DNA from 2 places in the Alteromonas sp. AWQ4_252 genome. Region 1 is predicted to be linked to the other one. Evidence: riboswitches for the same ligand, from Rfam matches in the RefSeq annotation. Region 1 holds a riboswitch; the other holds the start of a gene.
The links. A riboswitch is a leader RNA that binds a small molecule or an ion and turns the genes downstream of it on or off. The one in region 1 is predicted to bind cyclic di-GMP.
Positions count from the first base shown of each region.

Region 2: it holds a riboswitch for cyclic di-GMP, as region 1 does, so the genes downstream of both, ACXACM_RS17995 (AAA family ATPase) here and ACXACM_RS10020 (hypothetical protein) in region 1, are expected to answer to the same signal.

Region 1 is NZ_JBSWSV010000001.1:2,258,688-2,268,127, reverse strand. Features, by position in the region: gene ACXACM_RS10055 (alkene reductase) at 1-426, shown strand, start outside; gene ACXACM_RS10050 (hypothetical protein) at 444-1,262, opposite strand; tRNA gene ACXACM_RS10045 (tRNA-Trp) at 1,419-1,495, opposite strand; gene ACXACM_RS10040 (phosphotransferase) at 1,610-2,389, opposite strand; gene pnuC (nicotinamide riboside transporter PnuC) at 2,364-2,984, opposite strand; gene ACXACM_RS10030 (YkoF family thiamine/hydroxymethylpyrimidine-binding protein) at 2,989-3,246, opposite strand; gene ACXACM_RS10025 (TonB-dependent receptor) at 3,259-5,310, opposite strand; TPP riboswitch at 5,367-5,469, opposite strand; gene ACXACM_RS10020 (hypothetical protein) at 5,614-6,264, opposite strand; cyclic di-GMP riboswitch class I at 6,309-6,392, opposite strand; gene ACXACM_RS10015 (helix-turn-helix domain-containing protein) at 6,572-8,374, shown strand; gene ACXACM_RS10010 (acyl-CoA thioesterase) at 8,385-8,813, opposite strand; gene ACXACM_RS10005 (GNAT family N-acetyltransferase) at 8,889-9,440, shown strand, end outside.
Region 2 is NZ_JBSWSV010000001.1:4,095,930-4,105,369, reverse strand. Features, by position in the region: gene ACXACM_RS18020 (beta-ketoacyl-ACP synthase III) at 1-942, shown strand, start outside; gene prsK (XrtA/PEP-CTERM system histidine kinase PrsK) at 982-3,009, shown strand; gene prsR (PEP-CTERM-box response regulator transcription factor) at 3,052-4,413, shown strand; gene ACXACM_RS18005 (diguanylate cyclase) at 4,455-6,587, opposite strand; gene ACXACM_RS18000 (ribbon-helix-helix domain-containing protein) at 6,682-7,014, opposite strand; gene ACXACM_RS17995 (AAA family ATPase) at 6,974-7,669, opposite strand; cyclic di-GMP riboswitch class I at 7,758-7,846, opposite strand; gene ACXACM_RS17990 (alpha/beta hydrolase) at 8,091-9,158, shown strand; gene ACXACM_RS17985 (YybH family protein) at 9,333-9,440, shown strand, end outside.

The sequences.
Region 1 (9,440 bases):
ATGGGAGCAAGTGACTTCAGAGAAACCTTTACCCATGTCGCTACCTCACTTGCCGAATTGCAAATTGGATATCTGCACATTATGGACGGCCTGGGCTTTGGTTTTCACGAAAAAGGTGAGCCGATGACGCTGGCGGAATTCAGGGCAGTTTATGATGGTGTGATCATTGGTAATTGCGGCTATTCGAAAAAAGATGGTGAAGAACGTATTAAATCGGGTGATGCTGATTTAGTTGCTTATGGAAGACCGTGGATCACGAACCCGGATTTACCAACTCGATTCAAACACGACTACCCGTTAGCCCCCTTTGACGACCCATCTGCATGGTATGGTTCTGGCGAAGAAGGCTACACGGATTACCCGACTTACCGTGAAAGAAACGGAATAAACGAACTGGAATCGTTCACCCCTTCGACGAAAATGTGACAAATGACGGCGCCCGCCTAAGGGCGCTCGTTCTTTAATATAGTAAAAAGCAAATCAATCATAGCCTGCTGTTGCACAAAATGATCATCACCAAAGCCGTCTTCATCTTGCCGTTCGGCCTCCACATTGACATAACGTCGCCCCTGTTTTTCCGCGAGCACGGATAAAGATCCGTCGTCTTCAGAAGGATCGTGCCCCACATCCGGGTTTTGTAGTACTACATTGAAAGAAGCGTCCTTCATCACCTGATAATCGGCGCTTTCGGTAATAAAAAATAAATCATCTTCGTCCTTGCCTGCATCATGCACGCGAATAAGGTAATTAGCGCCACTGTCCAATTTTTTCTGATATCGCCGGATGGAAATAGTGCCCCGTCCGCCATGCCCATCGTCGTCATATCCCTGGGTATTATTGTGAATGGCAATCCAACTGGATGCTTCGCTGGCATTTATTGCCTTGAGCATAAATTCAGCCAGCGCTTCTGCCCGCTTTTCTGCCTTGGCCAGTAATGAAGGGTGAGCAGCTAATTCGGGATTGAGTTTCGAAAGAGTACTAATACGACCGGGTCCAGTAAAAATCCGGTTGGGGTCGACTTCTACAACGTGTTCATCAACAACAAGCGTGATATGGCGTCGCCCGTTCTGTTTAAGCACAGCAAAAATACCACCGAATTTTTCGACCTGTCGCTTTAAGTATGCATTGCCTACGTGCTCATTTTCGTGAGGTGCTATAAATGCCCAGGGGCGGACTTCATCTGATTTCGTCACATCAAGCTGAATATCAGGTTGCAATGGAAAGCTCAGTAATTGACTCATCAAAAAAATATAGGGGCTCACAATTACTCCTTCAGGTTCATACAAACCGTCAGAAACTATCGTAAAAAATACTGTGGAACAAACCTTATTCCTCGGGAATGGGCAAGGCTATTCAATTGTTTTGAACTCATTAGAGAAAAACGTAAGATGAATTACAAAGATAAAAAGAGAGGAAAGTGGCAGGGGTGGAGGGACTCGAACCCCCAACCATCGGTTTTGGAGACCGCTGTTCTACCAATTCGAACTACACCCCTAGCGCGCAGTGCATTATACGTATGAGATACCAAAGGTAAAGGGTTTTTGTGAGCATTTTCTTTCCTTTGCTTAGCAATCACTCAATGTGGACAAAAAGACGACAACTATCCCCTCTAATCACAATCGACAGCGGCCTGCCAAAGTGTGGCTGTTAGCTCAACCACTGGCTCTTGCTCTTCACACCCTTTTAACACCTCGCTTTTTGAAAGCTCGGCAAGACTTGCGTAATGAGTAAATAACTTGTGTTGTGCTGAAGGGGACAACCCGTTTATCTTTGCACATGAGACCACATCAAAATAGCGATTGCCTGACGCTGCATATTCCCAGTCAGTTATCACAGGGGTCTTCGCGTCTAATATATGGGGAACAGATAGGTCGTTGTGACACAGAACCCATGAGGGATCATCGTGGCTGTCCAGATTGTGCAGTTCTATTAGTGCCTCCGCTTTCGATGTGATGTGTGAAGGCAGTGAAGGTTTTGCACATTGAATATGCCTGCGCCAACGCTGGCCCAGGTTGAGTACTGGGGCTTTAATGCTGCTGCGGTGAATATGATGTAGTGCTTGAGCGAGCAAATAAACCGAATCTGGTTCAGATCTATCTCGTCGAGTGGATATCCACTGCTCAACCCAAATCGACTTATCAGGGCTTAACCACAAGGGTATTGGCGCTAGCTTTTTATCAGCAAGTCGTTTTTGTAAGGCAAATTGTAACTCGTGGTCGACGCCGGTCACATCGCTATGCCCCATCACTTTAACAGCAAAACAATGTGTGCCATCAGATAATTTGTACACCGTATTAACGTCACCCTGGCGCACAGGTCGTAAAGTAGCGCCGACAGACAACCCTAATGGATGGACCAAATTATCAAGAAGTGACTTGTGCGTTAGCACATTGCCCCCTCCACTGCTTTTGCCATTCAACATAGCCGTACACTGAAAAGCCGACATAAGTAAAAAATAAGCAAGCAGATAACGCTAAACCACTTTGGAAGTAGAGGTAAGACGATAACGCGTTAATGACGAACCAATACAACCAGTTCTGTAATACTTTGTGCGCAACCATGACAGTCGTTACCACACTGACTACCTGAATACTGGCGTCCAGTAACAAGTGTTCGCTATTAAACTGCCCTTCTGCCCATTGGGATAACCCCCAAGCGATAGCCAGTAACCCCGGGATCATGAGCGCATGATAGAACCATGGCCATGAGACTACACGAGCTTCAGTGTCACTTTGTCGGTTCCACTGATAATAGCCATAACCGGCCATAACCATATAATAAAGGTTTAACGCTGCCTGAAACGGCAGTGTTACCTGCCAAAACAACCAGGTGTAAATGGCGGTACTGAGAAACGCACACAACCAGCACCAGCGGCTTTGCCTTGCCGCCAGTACCACATAGGCCAAGGCCAGTATCACCGCACAGCCTTCAGCCAACGAGGTATTGCTCAATTGCGTAACAAGGGCGGTGATAAAATCAGCCATTATATTATTTTCTCGCCTGCATAGCGTCGAAGTTTAAAAACTTAGCGACAAAAATAGCCTGCCCAACCTCTTCGTGGGTGCGCTGCATTTCTGCGCTCAATATGCCCATCACTGCTTGGTAGTCACCACTCACCTGAGTGCTGGTGGAACACGTAGTGACAGTAATGCCATCGTAGCTGTTTAAGCGCTCTATAAATGACTTAATGGGCGGAATGTACGCATCGACCAACGGATACAATGATAGCTCAACCATAACTTGCATATTTTCTACTCCCTAAAAGCTTATGCGGGTTGTGATACCCACTTGTCGACCGTCACCCCATTGAAAATAGGGTTCGTTGAAGGCATATTCGTCCCTTGGATCATTGCTGAAACCGCCAAATCCGCGCACGTAGTAAACTTTGTCAAAAACATTTTTCACCCACAGCGTGGTCGTCCAGGGCCCCTTTTGCCAACTGATATCCGTGTTGAACAGCGTAGCTGTGGGAGCCACTTCGTCATGGCCGTCAGACAAACCGTAGCTGTCTTTATAATCCATCTCTACCCGCCAGGAAATGGAATCAGTGAACCAGTACTGGCTAAACACATTAGCGGTATAATCCGGAGATTGTGCCTGCTCCCGCTTTTCAACCACTGAGCCATCGGCTCTTTCATAGTTTTCAAAGGTCGCGTCCAAATAACCAAGGGCAATCTGCAACTGCCATTGTTCCGTGGCTCGCCAGCTTAATTCGGCCTCAGCTCCCTGGTTTGTGCCAATATCAGCGTTGGCAATCACATCGATGAAGGCGGCTGAACCATCATCACGGGTTTGTACCTCGAAATCGCTGATTTGCGTGTTATCACGATCCATATAAAAGAGCGCTGCACGCAGCGACAGGTCATCGCTAAAGTTGCCTTTAAAACCTACTTCATAGTTCCAGCTATATTCAGCATCAAAGAAGCGGCGGTTCTCACTAACCTGTTCATCGTAATTAATACCCGGCCCCTTGAAGCCCCTGGATACACTGGCGTAGTAGAAATGCTCGCCCTGCTGATAAGTCAACGCCAGCTTGCCGCCGGTCATTAGAGTATCTTCATCGTGAGAAACTCCGGCGTTATCCTCGTAGTCATAGGCATACTGCTCAAAACGCAGTGCACTGGTAAAGGTGAGCTGTTCGGTTAATCGGGTGTCGAGCTGACCATAAATTGCCGTCGTCACCGGTTCGAACACACTGGCGAAATCACTGTCCTGATAGGTGTATTGGCGGGTTAAATCCTGTTCACTGTGATTTACCCGCGCTCCGATGACCCACGAAGTTGTGTTGTTGAACAAGGTATTGCTGTCAGCACTGCTGAATCTGATTTCTGCACTTTGCTGTTCGACGTCGCGGTAATAGGCATCAAAAGACGTATAACCCCAGGGGTGAAAACCCGTGAAAGTCCAGTCTTCGTCATAACCATATTCAATATTATGACTTGCGTGGGTTAATATCACTTCCAGTAAACCCGCATCCATGTTGTGGTAAACATGCCCGCTTACGCCGTGAGTCTGCTGGCGATCAAATCCAGGTTCATCCGACCGGGTTTTGTTGTCGTTATCCAGGGAAAAGGCATCAAAGCCGTTATCAATGTCATACCAGCGATAGTTAAAAACAACTGTGGTGTCATCAGATATCGCCCAATCAAGACCAACGCGCGCCGCGTCTTCAGACAACCCGTTGGTATCATCACGGTCCAGATAAATATTTTCAACAAAACCATCACTGCTATTGTGAACGGCTGCCACGCGCAGATTTACCCCATCATTAACGGCGACGCCATAGCCACCTTCAACTCGAAACGACGATTGACTGGCGATATTAACCTCCAGGTGATTCTCCGCTTCATCACCGGGTTCGTTACTTACCACTTTTATAGCACCAGCCAGGGCACCTGTACCAAAATTGGTTGCTTGTGGTCCGCGATAAACCTCTACCTGGCGAGTATCAAACAACACACCTGCTGCCGCTAACCCTGAGAAATCGAAATCGTCTACCAGAAAAGAAACAGACGGATTCAGAGGCTCGGAAAACTGACTGCGTTCGCCTATGCCGCGAATTTGAACAAAACGTCCTCTTGACGCACCACGGGTAAAATTCACATTTGGAGCAACATTTAGCATGTTCTCGATATGCATCGCCTGCCGGCTATCCAGTCGCTCAGCTCCAATGACGGACGCACTGCTGCTTAATTGGTCTAGAGTGAGTTGGCGGAAATCGCCAGTTACCGTGATACGTTCAATATCATCATTGGCATTTGCCCAGAGAGGCACGGAGAGTAAAGCGATGAGTACAGCGTTTTTTTTCATTGAGGATCTCTTTAGCAGTAAAAAGACCCGGTATGTCGGCAAGTATCAGGATACCAAAATTGTATTGTCACCATCCCTACGCCGGTATTATCCGGATCAGGTTAAAGGGTTCCCATTGTGGATCTCAGCCGGACAATACCGGCACCCCTTGGCCTTAGAATATAACGTGGGAGCAGTTGCGCTCTTTGGAAATATCGCGGAGCAGTCTACCAACTATGACGATTGAGTCAAGTCGGCAGACCACTTGCAGAGATGTAAAAAAGCCCGCATGTGACGTTGCGGGCGAGGTGGGCTGGTGAGCCCTTATTTTTGGCGTCTTGCGCGCCATCCCATAAAGCCCACTCCAAGAAGGATCAGTGACATGGCGGTTGGTTCACTGACTTCTGAAATGGAAGCATTGCGGAATCTAACGTCAAGGTTGTTACAACCGGCGTTTGCATCACAGTCATTAAGGAATACGATGTCGGTAATGATGCCGGACATGTAGTCATCAAGTTTGATGGTAAAGGTTTCCCAGCTACCCGCACCGGTATAGGCGATATCGTCTAACCCAAAGTTTTGTGTTCCTTCAAAATTAAAGGTCCGGCTAGCGTCGTTGTTTTGCTCGCCACCGGAGAAGTCTGCTAACCAGATACCAGCGATTTCTGAATAAGAATCAGTGCTGTTAGCCTTAGTTCTGAAATCAAACGACAACTCGATGTTGGTGCTAACGTTGTCCAGATCTAAACTTGAAATACCAAAGGCATCATTCAGGTTCAGCGTAAACCACGCATCTTCTTTAAGGTTCAGTACGCTACCGTTGTAATCCCACGTAGTATATGAACCACCGTTTTGCTGGTGAGCAGTTAGAGTTTGAGCAGAAAAATCTATATCGTAGCTGTTTATAATGCCTGCGTTAGCTGTTGATGCGAATATTGTCGTCAGCAGAGCCGCGGCTTTCATGCTAAATTTCATTTGTGTTCCTTGAGCAGTGTTGCCTGTAAAATGTTAAAAACATGCACTGCAACCCGGCTGTCTTAATGGCGGTACTAAGACCCGTGGCTTTCCGTCCTTACTTCACAGTAAGTTTGGCTGTACGAACTTCTGGTGTGACGACCAGAGAATGTATCGACGGTTGAAAGGATATAGCGGGGAGCGCAAGGTAAACAGGACAGTTCTGTTTTTTATATGCTACAGATCTGTACATACAAGAAAATTTCATTAGCACTGTCATCCTCTTTAGAATTCTTATATTCTTTGTAAATAAAGGGATGAAGGCAGTATGACAGGAGTAAACGTGCAGTATCAGGGCTTATTTTGGTCAGCAATAATTCGTGCGCTATTAAGTCAGCGACGTGATCTTGGCATTAGTGACGAGCGGGATGCAACGTTATTAGAGAGTGTCCATCAACTCGAGGAAGAACAGTTTTCTGAAACTACCCTCGCGAAGCTGCTGCTTTCTCTTTGCCCCCTTGAGCATCAAGCCCAATTTGGTCGCTCCCTAATCGGATACATCGATTTCAACAAAATGAGTAACCTGGTAGTGTTACTTACAGCAAGTAAGCATATCGACGACGCACTGCACGTACTTGGCAAGCAGTATACGCACATTCTTGGGCCCCAGGCTGACTTCACAGTAAAAGAGAACATGGGCACCACGACACTTCTGTTTAAGCCCGGACACCACACAATAGTTACCGAGTTCAGATGCTACTTCATGCTGGCGCTTTTTCGCCACCTTGCTGGCAGAAAATTTGACTTTGCTTGTGTTGAAATACCACACCTTGAGCAATCGGCTTTAATAGGTGCACTGAGTAAGGCCGAACTAAAATCAGGCCAGGAAACAATTAAGCTAGTCTTTGACACCAAGTGGTGTAAGCAACCTTCTTTTTATTTTTCTCAATCCATCAAAAAAATGTTGCAGTCAACACTGGAAACAAAAGAAGAAATGCCTTTAAAACAGCGGGTAAAGGAAGTATTTCAGCGTGCGGCGAGTCCGGCTCGAATTCGCTCAGAGTGGGTTGCTACGCAACTTGGACAAACGGAGTCAGCGTTTCGGCGGCAACTTCGCCAGGAGTCCATTTCCTTTAGCTCCATGTTAAAAGAGCACATTCACGATAATTCTTGTCATCTACTGTTAAGTGGTGTCAAAACCGATGACGCTGCGGCTCAACTAGGGTTTTCCGATCGTCGTTCTTTTGAAAGAAGTTTCAAAGAACACGCTGGTATCAGCGCAGGTCAGTTGCGTCAACTAGGAAGTCGTCTACGCTTCCAAAAAGGCAATAGTAATTTGATAGATGTGGTGGAAAATCTGCCACCGCTTCCTCATTCCATTCAAACACTGTTAGATATTGAAGAAGATAATATGACTCTGGAGCTGGTAGTCAGCATTATCGAAAAAGACCCAATATTCCAAGCCCACGTTATGAGTAAGGCCAGCCGCGCTATTTACGGCAGCCCGCCCAAAAACCTCAAACAGGCTATCGGTCGCAACCTCGGTCTTGGCAATATTCGCAATCTAGCTGTTATTTTTGCTGCCCAGCAGTTGTTATCAGCCCAATGCAGGTTTGGTAATGTTGGCACGCTCACCGACGGTATGTTACTAAGCGCCTCACTCTTTCAGCAAGTTTTCTCTTATCAGTCATACAATGAAGATCAGACCGAACAAATTAAACAGCTTCTTTTGTTTGGTACTTTATCCTTATTCCTTGTATTTCATGATGAATGTCTCTTTGCGGATGGCGCACTGTCACTTTGGGAAGACGCTGATTCGTTTGAAGATTTCCTGCAAAAAATTAACGAAAGTTACGGGATCTGCCTTTATGGCGCAACCTCGTTAATGCTTCTTCGCTGGGGTTTTCAAAGTGCAGTTAACCAACAATTATGGAAGCTTTGCCAGCAAGACAACAGTGAAAATGAAAACCACAGTTTGTCCGACCAAATAAGGTTTTGTCATAACGTGGCATTCACTTTATCATCTCACCGGGACAGCATAGAAGACATCAGTGGCGCGGCATCGCTTAGCGCCCCACAAATTGAAAGGATGGAGGAAATCGTCACGAAATGGTATCAGACGGTTGCCTGACACCTAAACCTTACTCCTGATTGGTGATGACGAGATTCAAACTGCGCATCTCTTCCTCAGTTTGCGCTTTTAACGATTCCAGTGTTTTACCATGGGGAATGGGCTTTCTGGTTTCAGGATCCAGGGTGACAAAAACAATATCGTCAGCCAGACAAATACTCTTTTTAGTCGCCTTGTTTCGCACCAAACACGTCACCGTAATTGAGGTTCTTCCTACAGATTTTGTTTCCAGACCAAATTCTACAATATCGCCCTGCAACGCGGGGGATTCAAACGTAATTTCACCAATATGCTTTGTTACCAGGCAATTTGTTTCCAATTGACAAATCGCAAAAATCGCAGCTTCTTCGTCTATCCACTGCATCGCCCGGCCACCAAATAATGAATTGCCATAGTTCAAATCACTTGGCATAACTAATCGTCGGGATAAAAACCGCATTCGAATTCCTCGTAAACTCAGGATAAAATAAACTTAGTATTATACGTAACTTATGTAGGATTAGCTTTGACAACTGTGTCTGATTGGCTATTTTCTCCCCTCTCGGCATCATTTTCCGCTTATCACAGACAGATCCTGATAATAAGCGGCGAAACCGACTGGGTATTTAATACACTTCAAGGATCTCTATCTGAGAAACCAGCGTCATCCACTGTCGCTTGGCTTGGTACAGAGATGACTGACACAAACCACAAATGGATAACTCAAAGATACCCATATGCACAGTATAAACAACTGTTAGGGAGCGAATTTGACTTTGTCATTGTAAATTGTCTGGACAACTTTAGGCTCAGTGGAATGGCTGCCGTAGCGGGCACCTTACACGCAGGGGGAACATTTATTTTACTCATCCCCCCAAATGCCGCCTGGCCGTTACACCCTAGCGTAACCTCGCCTCACTTTCTCAGCCATGGCTGGCGCATAAAACAAAGTTCCTTTACACAGTTCATGCTATCGACACTAACTGAGTCACCCCGGGTAGGTTTACTGTCTGCCACACAGTGCGAACTTCCTGGTGCGATTAAAACAAATGATATTTATCGCCCTTCGACAAGGTTTGCCACCAAC
Region 2 (9,440 bases), 1.8 Mb from region 1:
GCCTCGGGTATCAAGCAGCGCTATATATATCGCAAGGAAGGTGCGTTAGACATCAATCGTATGCGCCCTGTGATCCCCGAGCGCGGAGATGATGAGTTGTCTCATCAGGCGGAAATTGCCGTACTCGCAGCGCAAAAAGCCCTGGCAGCAGCGAATAAAAAACCGGAAGATATCGATGCTGTTATCGTTTCATGTGCCTACACGCAACGGGCCTATCCGGCAGTGGCCATTGAAGTACAGCAAAAACTGGGAATTACCGGTTTTGCTTTTGACATGCTGGTAGCGTGCTCAGCTGCCACTTTTGGCATGCACCGCGCTTATGAAATGGTTGCAGCGGGAACAGCACGTGCCGTACTAGTGATAAACCCTGAATTGGTTTCTCCACAGGTGAATTATACCGACAGAGACAGCCATTTTATATTTGGTGATGTGGCTACAGCCACTGTGGTGGAATCTGAAAGTACAGCAAATGCCACGCACATTTTTGACATTCTCAGTACCAAAGCCGTCACCCAATTTTCAAATAATATCCGGTCGAATTTTGGCTATATGAGCCGGGCCCATGACGTTGACCCATATGGCGCAGATAAACTGTTTCATCAGGAAGGCAGAAAGGTGTTCAAAGAAGTTTGCCCTATGGCAGCTGACCATATTGAAACCCATCTCAAACAACATGATTTAGCGCCGGTTGACGTGCGTCGTTGGTGGCTTCATCAGGCCAACATCAACATGAATTTACTGATAGCCAAGCGTTTACTCGGTCGCGAAGCCAATGCAGATGAAGCGCCTATAGTATTAGATCGCTATGCCAATACAGCTTCTGCTGGCTCGGTCATTGCTTTCGCGTTACACCATGAAGATTTGCAACAAGGTGACGTTGGTGTTCTTTGTTCCTTCGGCGCAGGTTACTCTATCGGAAGCTTGGTAATACAAAAACGCTAGTAATAGAGCGGCTAAACAGGTGGAAAGAAAAGGGAAGTTATGATTTCTGACATTGGTTATGGCATTAACGCAGTGGCTTACCTGTTATTGCTGCTTTTATTGTTTACGGTGAGAAAGTCGGGGTTAGCAAAGCACCTGCTGGTGCTAGCAACCATGGCGACCATGATTTGGTCCATTAGTTTTATCACTGAGTTATTCGGCACGGTATCTGGCCACCATTTGATTATGGCGGATACCCTTAAACAAATGATATGGCTGTTATTCATCGCTGGTTGCCTGCAGGATGATTTTGCCACACTATGGGATGTGCTTCGTCGTCCCGCTACCCTGGCAATTCTAACGCCGCCGGTAATCGCGTTAGCTTTACCCGTAGTAATTGTCGTACCGCCGAATTGGCTGTTCCTGATGTTAACGGTGTTGTCGCTTGAAGTATTAATTTTACTTGAAGTAATGTACCGCCAGGCAGGTGAAAATCAGTGGGCTTTCAAACCTCTCGTACTTTACTTAGGTGCCATGCATCTGTTCGAGTTTGTCATGTATGCCAATGCCACAATGGTGAACAACATCGAACTGGTGTACGTTATTTCTCGCGGGTACATCTATTTACTCATGATGCCTTTGCTTATCGTCGCCATTCGGCGTATTAAGCACTGGGGAGTGGATATATTCATTTCAAGGGAAGTGGTTCTACACAGTTCTTTGTTATTGGTCGCTGGTATCTACCTTCTGGTTATGGCGCTGGCTGGTTACATTGTCAATTATATTGGCGGTGGGTGGAGTTCAACCATCCAAACTATCCTGATTGTTCTGTCGTTGGTACTCCTGATTACAGTGGTATTGTCAAACAGTTTTCGCACCCGCATTAAAGTTTTCATCACGAAGCACTTTTTCGCGAACCAGTTCGATTACCGGGTTGAATGGGTCAAACTGACGAAAGCCCTGTCATCAGCTCATGAAGACAAAGCCAGTGTTTTTCATTCTGCTTTGCAAGGTGTACTAGGCGCAATTAATTACGAACAGGGTTCGTTGGTAAAATGCGCCGGCAAGGAATTGGAAACAGTGGCGTGCATTGGCATGGATAAACTTCTGCCTGAGGAAGCGCACATTCTGCGACAACTATCACCTTTTTGTCTGAAAACGACCTGGTTGGTTGATGTCGAAGAGTATGTGTCTAAGCCATTTGAATACGATGGCCTTCAACTGGATAGAAGCGCGCTATCAAAATGCCGTTTTCAATTAGTCTTGCCGCTTTTGAACAGAGAGCAAATTTGGGGCTTTGCACTATTAAAAACCAAAGATGGCGAACAGCTTAGTCTGAACTGGGAAGTGCGGGATTATTTGAACGCCGTGACAGAACAAGTGGGTACCTATTTGTACCACCATGAAGCAGCGAACGCGGTTGCTGAAAATGCTCAGTTTGCTGCATTCAATCGCATGTCGGCTTTCGTTCTACACGATTTAAAAAATGTGTTGGCACAGATTGACTTAATTCTCTGTAACGCAGAAAAGCACAAAGATAATCCAGAGTTTATTGAAGATACATTCGAAACCTTGCATTATACAAAAGCGAGGATGGATAAAATGCTTCGACAACTCACAGAGAAAAAGGTCGAAGAGCCAGGCGCTTTTTCTGCCCACACACTGTCTGCGTTAATAACGAAACTCATTGAAGCCCGGTGTCAGACGTTGTTACCTCAGCCTGCCATTCAGGTTAACAGTGAAGCGCAAGTGGTAGTGGATCCAGAAAAGTTTACCAATGTCATGTATCATCTAATTAGCAATGCACAGCAGGCTACGGATGATGACGGCTATGTGCACATTGTGCTGGATACTGATGAGGCTAATCAGCAACAAATAGTACAAATACAAGACAATGGGTGTGGCATGGACGCATCCTTTATAGAGCAACGATTGTTTAAACCCTTCGATACCACAAAAGGTAATGCCGGTATGGGAATTGGCGCATACGACGCCAAAAACTATATGCAATCGGTAGGCGGAAAATTGTCGGTGGAAAGTGAAGTGGGAAAAGGCAGCTGTTTTACCTTGGCGTTTCCTTTGGATTAACAGCACGCCTTTTGTGTAGTCACCTATGATGAGAGTAATACAATGACGGATACTATTCTTGTTGTCGACGATGATCTCGGCATCCAGAAACAATTAAAATGGAGTTTTACCGATTATAACGTGGTTTTTGCCGATGATCGTTCTGCTGCCATTGCGCAACTTCGGCGGCATGAACCTAAAGTGGTCACTTTAGATCTCGGTTTGCCACCTGATCCGGCAAACGCTTCGGAAGGACTGAAAACGCTTCAGGAAATCATTGCTCTTGCCCCTCGTACTAAAGTTATTGTTGTAACGGGTAACAACGACAAAGAAAACGCGCTGAAAGCAATTGACCTCGGCGCTTACGATTTCTACCAGAAACCCATCGATTCAGACACCATAAAGTTATTGGTTCAGCGAGCGCTTAATCTCGCTAGCCTTGAACATGAAAACCGTGTGTTGGCCAAAGCTCGCCCTGCGATGGGACGAATTATCGGTAATTCCGACGCTATTCAGACTGTCATGCGAAAGGCAGAGAAAATTGCTGGCACAGACATCAGTACCCTGTTACAAGGCGAAAGTGGAACAGGGAAGGAAGTATTTGCCAGAAGTATTCACGAACATAGCCCCCGTAAAGACAAGCCCTTTGTGGCTATCAACTGTGCTTCTATACCTGAAAACTTGTTGGAAAGTGAACTCTTCGGGTATGAAAAAGGGGCGTTCACTGGCGCGAATAAAACCACGTTGGGTAAGATAGAAACAGCGCAAGGAGGAACCTTATTTCTTGATGAAATCGGGGACATGCCTATTGGTTTACAGGCCAAAATGCTTCGTTTTCTGCAGGAACGAGTAATAGAGCGGGTGGGCGGACGCGCTGAAATACCGGTGGACATCCGGGTCATTTGCGCGACGCACAGAGACTTGCAACAAATGGTAGCCGAGGAAACGTTTAGGGAAGATTTATACTACCGGGTTGGTGAAATTCCGATTTACATTCCACCGCTTAGGGATCGCGATCAGGATATTATTCTCCTTGCCCGAACATTTCTGAATATGTATCGGGAAGAGTTTGGCGCAAAAGCAAAAAGCTTCTCGGATGACGCCATTCAGGCCATGTTAGCGCACAAATGGCCGGGTAACATACGCGAGATGCAAAACAAGTTGAAATCTGCCGTTATTATGGCCGAAGGCTCAATCGTTCAGGCAGAAGATCTAGGCTTAATGTCTGTAAGAGGCGATAGCGAACCTGAGACGCTCAACCTCAGGGAAGTGAGAGAACTTGCAGAAAGCCGGGCTATCCGAAAAGCTTATCAAACAGCCGGAAAAAACATGTCTAAAACTGCGGAACTACTGGGTGTAACCCGTCCGACGCTGTATTCGTTAATCGATAAGTATCATATGGAAGATATAAAAACCGGTATGTAGCAAGGGGGCAGTTAGCCCCTTCTCTTTTTTTAGAACAGCAGTCAGTCCTGAGGCCATTCAATACTCGCGATATTGGTAAGCGAGGTACGCAGACTAGTAACAGTAAAGCCAAATTTTGTTTCTAACTTATTCGGTAGTGTTTTAGCCTCGTCGTCACAACACCCTTCTACCACACCAACCCAACAGTTTCTGCTGGAAAGTTTTGCGGCATACAAGCAGTAATCCATGACAGCGAATGTTTTTGCCCAGTCAAGTTCGAAAGGGTTTTTCCTGCATACTGGCAGGGCGCAAAACCCAATACTACAGGTCGCATTTATACGAATATTTCCAGGCAAAATAAACACTCGTTGCCGTACTGCCTGCAAGAGGCGGTCGGCAAGATCCACTGCGTCCTCGCGGTCTGCATTTCGACAGACAACTAAGAATTCTTCGCCACCCCAGCGAATGAGTAAGTCTGTTTGACGAAAAACTTCCTGCAAAATTTCTGTAAATTGAGTGAGGAAACGATCCCCCGCCAGGTGCCCGTAATCGTCGTTGATACGTTTGAAATAATCAATATCAACAAGAAAGCAAACAAGATCCTGATTATTGGGATAATCAGAAGTGTCAAGACTGCTGTAAAAATGTTGGACCCGGTGAATTTCGCCAGGAAGTTGGGCATTCAGAAAATTGCGATTGTAAAGCCCTGTGAGAGGGTCGCGCATACTCACTTGTTCCAAAGCGCGAAAAGCTTCTTCTAGCTGATGATTTTTGTCTTCCAGTTCTGCCGTGCGGTGCTTAACTTCTCGCGCCAGACGTTTAGTTTGCAGGTATTGGTTGTAACGGCTCCAAATGAGAAAAATGAATAATAACAGCGATACAAGACTGCCCAGAGCCAACATATTCTGCAAGTTTTGCTGACGGACACTGGCAAGCTCTACCGTGCGGTTTTTTTCCTGTAGCTCGAAAGCCTGCGCTTGCCGTTCCATCTCAAGCTCAGCTTCTATTCTTCCCAGTGAAACCTGCTTTTCTGCTTTTAGTTGTTCAGCGTTCAACTTTGTCCGGATGGACAGGGCATCGAATGCGGCCTTGTAATTTTCTCGTGCGAGGTAAGCTTGTAAAGCTTTATCTTGTGCAAGGATCTGATTATTGAGTTCGCCATGTCGTTCTGCCTGAATGAAAGCCCACTGAGCGTGTTTCGCCGCTCGCTCCAAATCATTGCCTTTGTAAAATGCGTCTGACAATGCAATGTGAATTTGCGTCACAAGGGAAGCGTGACCCCTGGCCCTGGCTTGGGAGAGGGCGTCCCGAAGAAAGCGCAAGCCGGTTTCTATTTCGCCTTTAGCGACGGCAACTTTACCCAAAGTAGTTTGTGCAGAACCTGAGTCCAGCGACGCGTTCATCATCGTAAAAGACGAAAAAGCAGCAAGGAGGTGTTGTTCGGCTAAGTCGAATTGCTCCGATTGCAAGTAGAGTTCACCCAGAACACTGTGGTTTCGTGCGCGCTCATACGCAAGGCCGCGAGACGTATTAATCTCAAGGGCATCCATAAGGTATTTAATAGCATTTTCAGAATTTTGCATATCAGCGTATACACTGCCTATCTCTGACAGTGCCCGGGCTACGTTGGGCATGTCTTTCTGCTGCCTCAGCAAGGTCAGGGCTTCTTGTAATGCCTGAAGGCTTTCAGCAATGCGTCCTTCTGCATGGAGCAAAATACCAATGTTTAGCTGCTGCATTGCAACGCCGGTGTTATCTTGCTGGGCTTGATAGAATGCCTTCGCCTGTTCAAATAACGCCAAGGCAGATTCGTATTTGGCTTGTGCGAAGTATACCTGGCCTTTTTCAGCATGTACGGCAGCCATAAAGGCTTGTTGATCTAATTCAGAAAAAAGGTTTTCAGCGTTATTAAAATGCTGAAGAGCAAGGTTGAAGCTGCTCTTAAGTGCCGCGATTTTTCCGAGTTCTAATTGAATTTTTGCATGCTGAAGAGGGAAGCCTGTTGCTGGTGTCTGGGTTAACAGGGTTTGTGCCAATGCACTGGCCGCATCAATTTGCCCGGCATTGTAAGCGTGACGCACACGTTCCAGCATATCGCTGATATTCATCGCTAATTCCGTTTGCGATGCTATAGCAGTTGCAGGTTGTAACACACTACATAGCAGAAGTAGGCTACCTGCCAGGCGACGTTTCATAATCTTCCTAATATGAATTTGCGGTTGTGGCAAAAAAACGTGTTTTAAAGATTGTTGTTATAGTAATTTTAGTGACAGTAAAGTTGTAATCCTCTCAGGGCGTAGTACTACTATATAGTGCAGCTCTATCGCCGCGGAAATAGAGATCGGCCCAAATTCGAATCAGTCGGGAGCGACAAATACCCGTATTCGAAGAAAGAGTTTTCAATTGTTCTATGGTTTCTTCGCTCAGTGTAAAGGTTGCCCTACGCATGGGAACTACCGGGGCACTTTTACTTCCGGACTCATTTGGCACCGGATACAGGGGGCGAACCACACTTTCCTGCCCTGAGGCGTAGTTAACAGCATCGTTAATGAAGTCATCAACCGAAACGGCACTCACGCGCTCAACTGACGGCTTGGATTTTTTGAGGCTGGATAGACTCATAGGTTTCCCCCTCGCGTCGGGATAACAGTTCCTTAATGATAGACCGTATTTCACTTGAGGCTTTACCCTCTGGTTCGCTTTCCATAACCGACTGACCATACTCTTCGGAATCATCGTACATATTTCGACTGTAAGTCACAGCATCGAGTACCGGTACTTCGAAGGAGCGACATACGTCTTTAGCCTCCAAAATACGACTGGCTAATGAAGGAAGAGAAGGACACTGGGTAATAACAAATGCCGCGTTCATGTTCGGGTTAACCATTTTGCAGGTCGACAAAATGTCTTCCATGTGGGGCACGGTTTTTAGATCTCGTCTTTTCGGACGCAGGGGAATGAGAATGTGATCTGCCACCGCCATGGAGGAACGCAGTGCAAGATTATCCTGGCCACCGCAGTCGATTACAACATAGTCATAGTGCTCCCGCAAACTAAGCAGTTCGTTGCGGATCTTCCCGTAAAGTTGCACACAATTAATGGAAGGCAGGCTATCGTTAGCTTTGCGTTCCTGGATCCAGTCTGATGTCGTGCGCTGAGGATCACAATCTACCATCAATACACTGGCATTTTTTTCTGTGCGTAAATATACAGCGATGTTCTGAGCAAGACAGCTTTTACCACTGCCGCCTTTTTCGCCACCAACCAATACAATCATGGTTTAGTCTCCAGGTTTCGCTCTTTAGAGCGGCTAAAGGATGTGACTGAAAAAGTGAACAAGTCAGCCCGAAGGCAGGCTTATCGTGTTCGGTAACTCCGCTATCATGACAAATACTTTGTGTTAGACCGGAAGCTTTGCGTCACGGGCTTTCGCACCGTTTTGCCTTTTTCAACAAATAAACGAGTATTCAACTATGACTCGCTAACAGAATTACAATACAACATTGAAGAACAATTAAGCGAATGCGTGACAATATTTACGGATGTAAAAATATACCTGTGTGCGGCGAACTCACCGCGCGTCATTGGCTGTGAGCCTTGATAGTTGTAAGCTCTGAAAGGGATATCGTTCTATTTTCAGCCGAATCTGTTAGTATCAGTGTGTTATCAATTTTCATACCCGCTGAAAGGAGAAAAGTGTGGTGAGACGATTTATCACCGGTGCAGTTCTGGTGTTGTTAAGTGCATCATCCATGGCACAGGCAGATCTCAAGTCAGCCTTCGACCAGTTTCGGAGTCTCTATGAGACAAGGTTTGGACAAGTTCGCGCGTGCACGAACAGCGAATTTCAGCGGTATAGCGTGTGTTCGCCAGCGTTGAGAAATGATGGTAACGCACCCTACATTTTACATCACGGCAAATCCACACCGGGCGTAGTCGTTTTGCTCCACGGGTTGAGCGACTCTCCTTTCTATATGAAGGGTATCGCTCAGGCACTTCACGATAGGGGGTTAACGGTTATCGTGCCGCTAAATGTCGGTCATGGTCAGTTAGACGCCAGCGACGAAATGAGTGACAGTGAGTTGTCGGATAAATGGGCTGCGCATCTTAGTGATGTAGTTGACGTGGCACATACTATCAGTGATGAGGTCTACCTTGGTGGATTTTCAACCGGTGGTGCCTTATCGGTGCAGTATTATCTGTCTCGCCCTGAGAATGTTGACGCGATAATGCTATTTTCTGGCGCGCTGGCATTGGATAGCGGCGTTGAGCGATTATCGAAAATTTGGGGTATTCAGTGGGTGGCTTCCCTTATTGATGGAGACTATGTCACGCAAGGGCCCAACCCTTACAAGTACCCGACAATAGCAAGTTTTACGGGGCTGGAGTTAATGGAGGTGATTGCTGATGTGCGAGACCAGTTTGAGGATGGGAAGACCATTGATGTGCCGGTTTTTGCAGCGCATTCTCAAGCCGATACCACCACGCCTATCAGTGGCATCGAAGATCTCATGGCGCGTACCACCACGAAAATAAACACCCAGTTTGTCATTGATGAAAGTTATCAGTTATGCCATGCAGACGTAGTGATCAGCAGCAAGATGGTAATAGATATGCATTTTGATAAAAGTGCAGTGGATTTGCGTGATTCATGCGCTGTGCCCCAAGGGAACCCGCTTTTCAGGCAAATGCTCATGATGCTCAACAGTTTTATAGACGAAGTTGAAAGGCAGGATGATAAATCTGTTGACAGTACTGCCAATTAGACTTAATTTGCTTTTACACGTACAGAGGTAACCTTGATAATGTTTAGTCAAAAACCTGCAGCACTGATTATTCTACTCGCTATTCTAAAAAGTTGGCGGGTGTGCTAGTACGTAAAGATTAACTAAAACCCGCCGCAAAGGCGGGTTTTTTGTTTGCGTCTTTGCGGTACTAACATGGAGACGACAGACATGAACCACCCGGTTTCACATCAATTACAAGCCTTGCATAGCGCGGTAAACAGAAACGACACGCAGGCGTTAAAAGCGTTGTACCGCGACGAT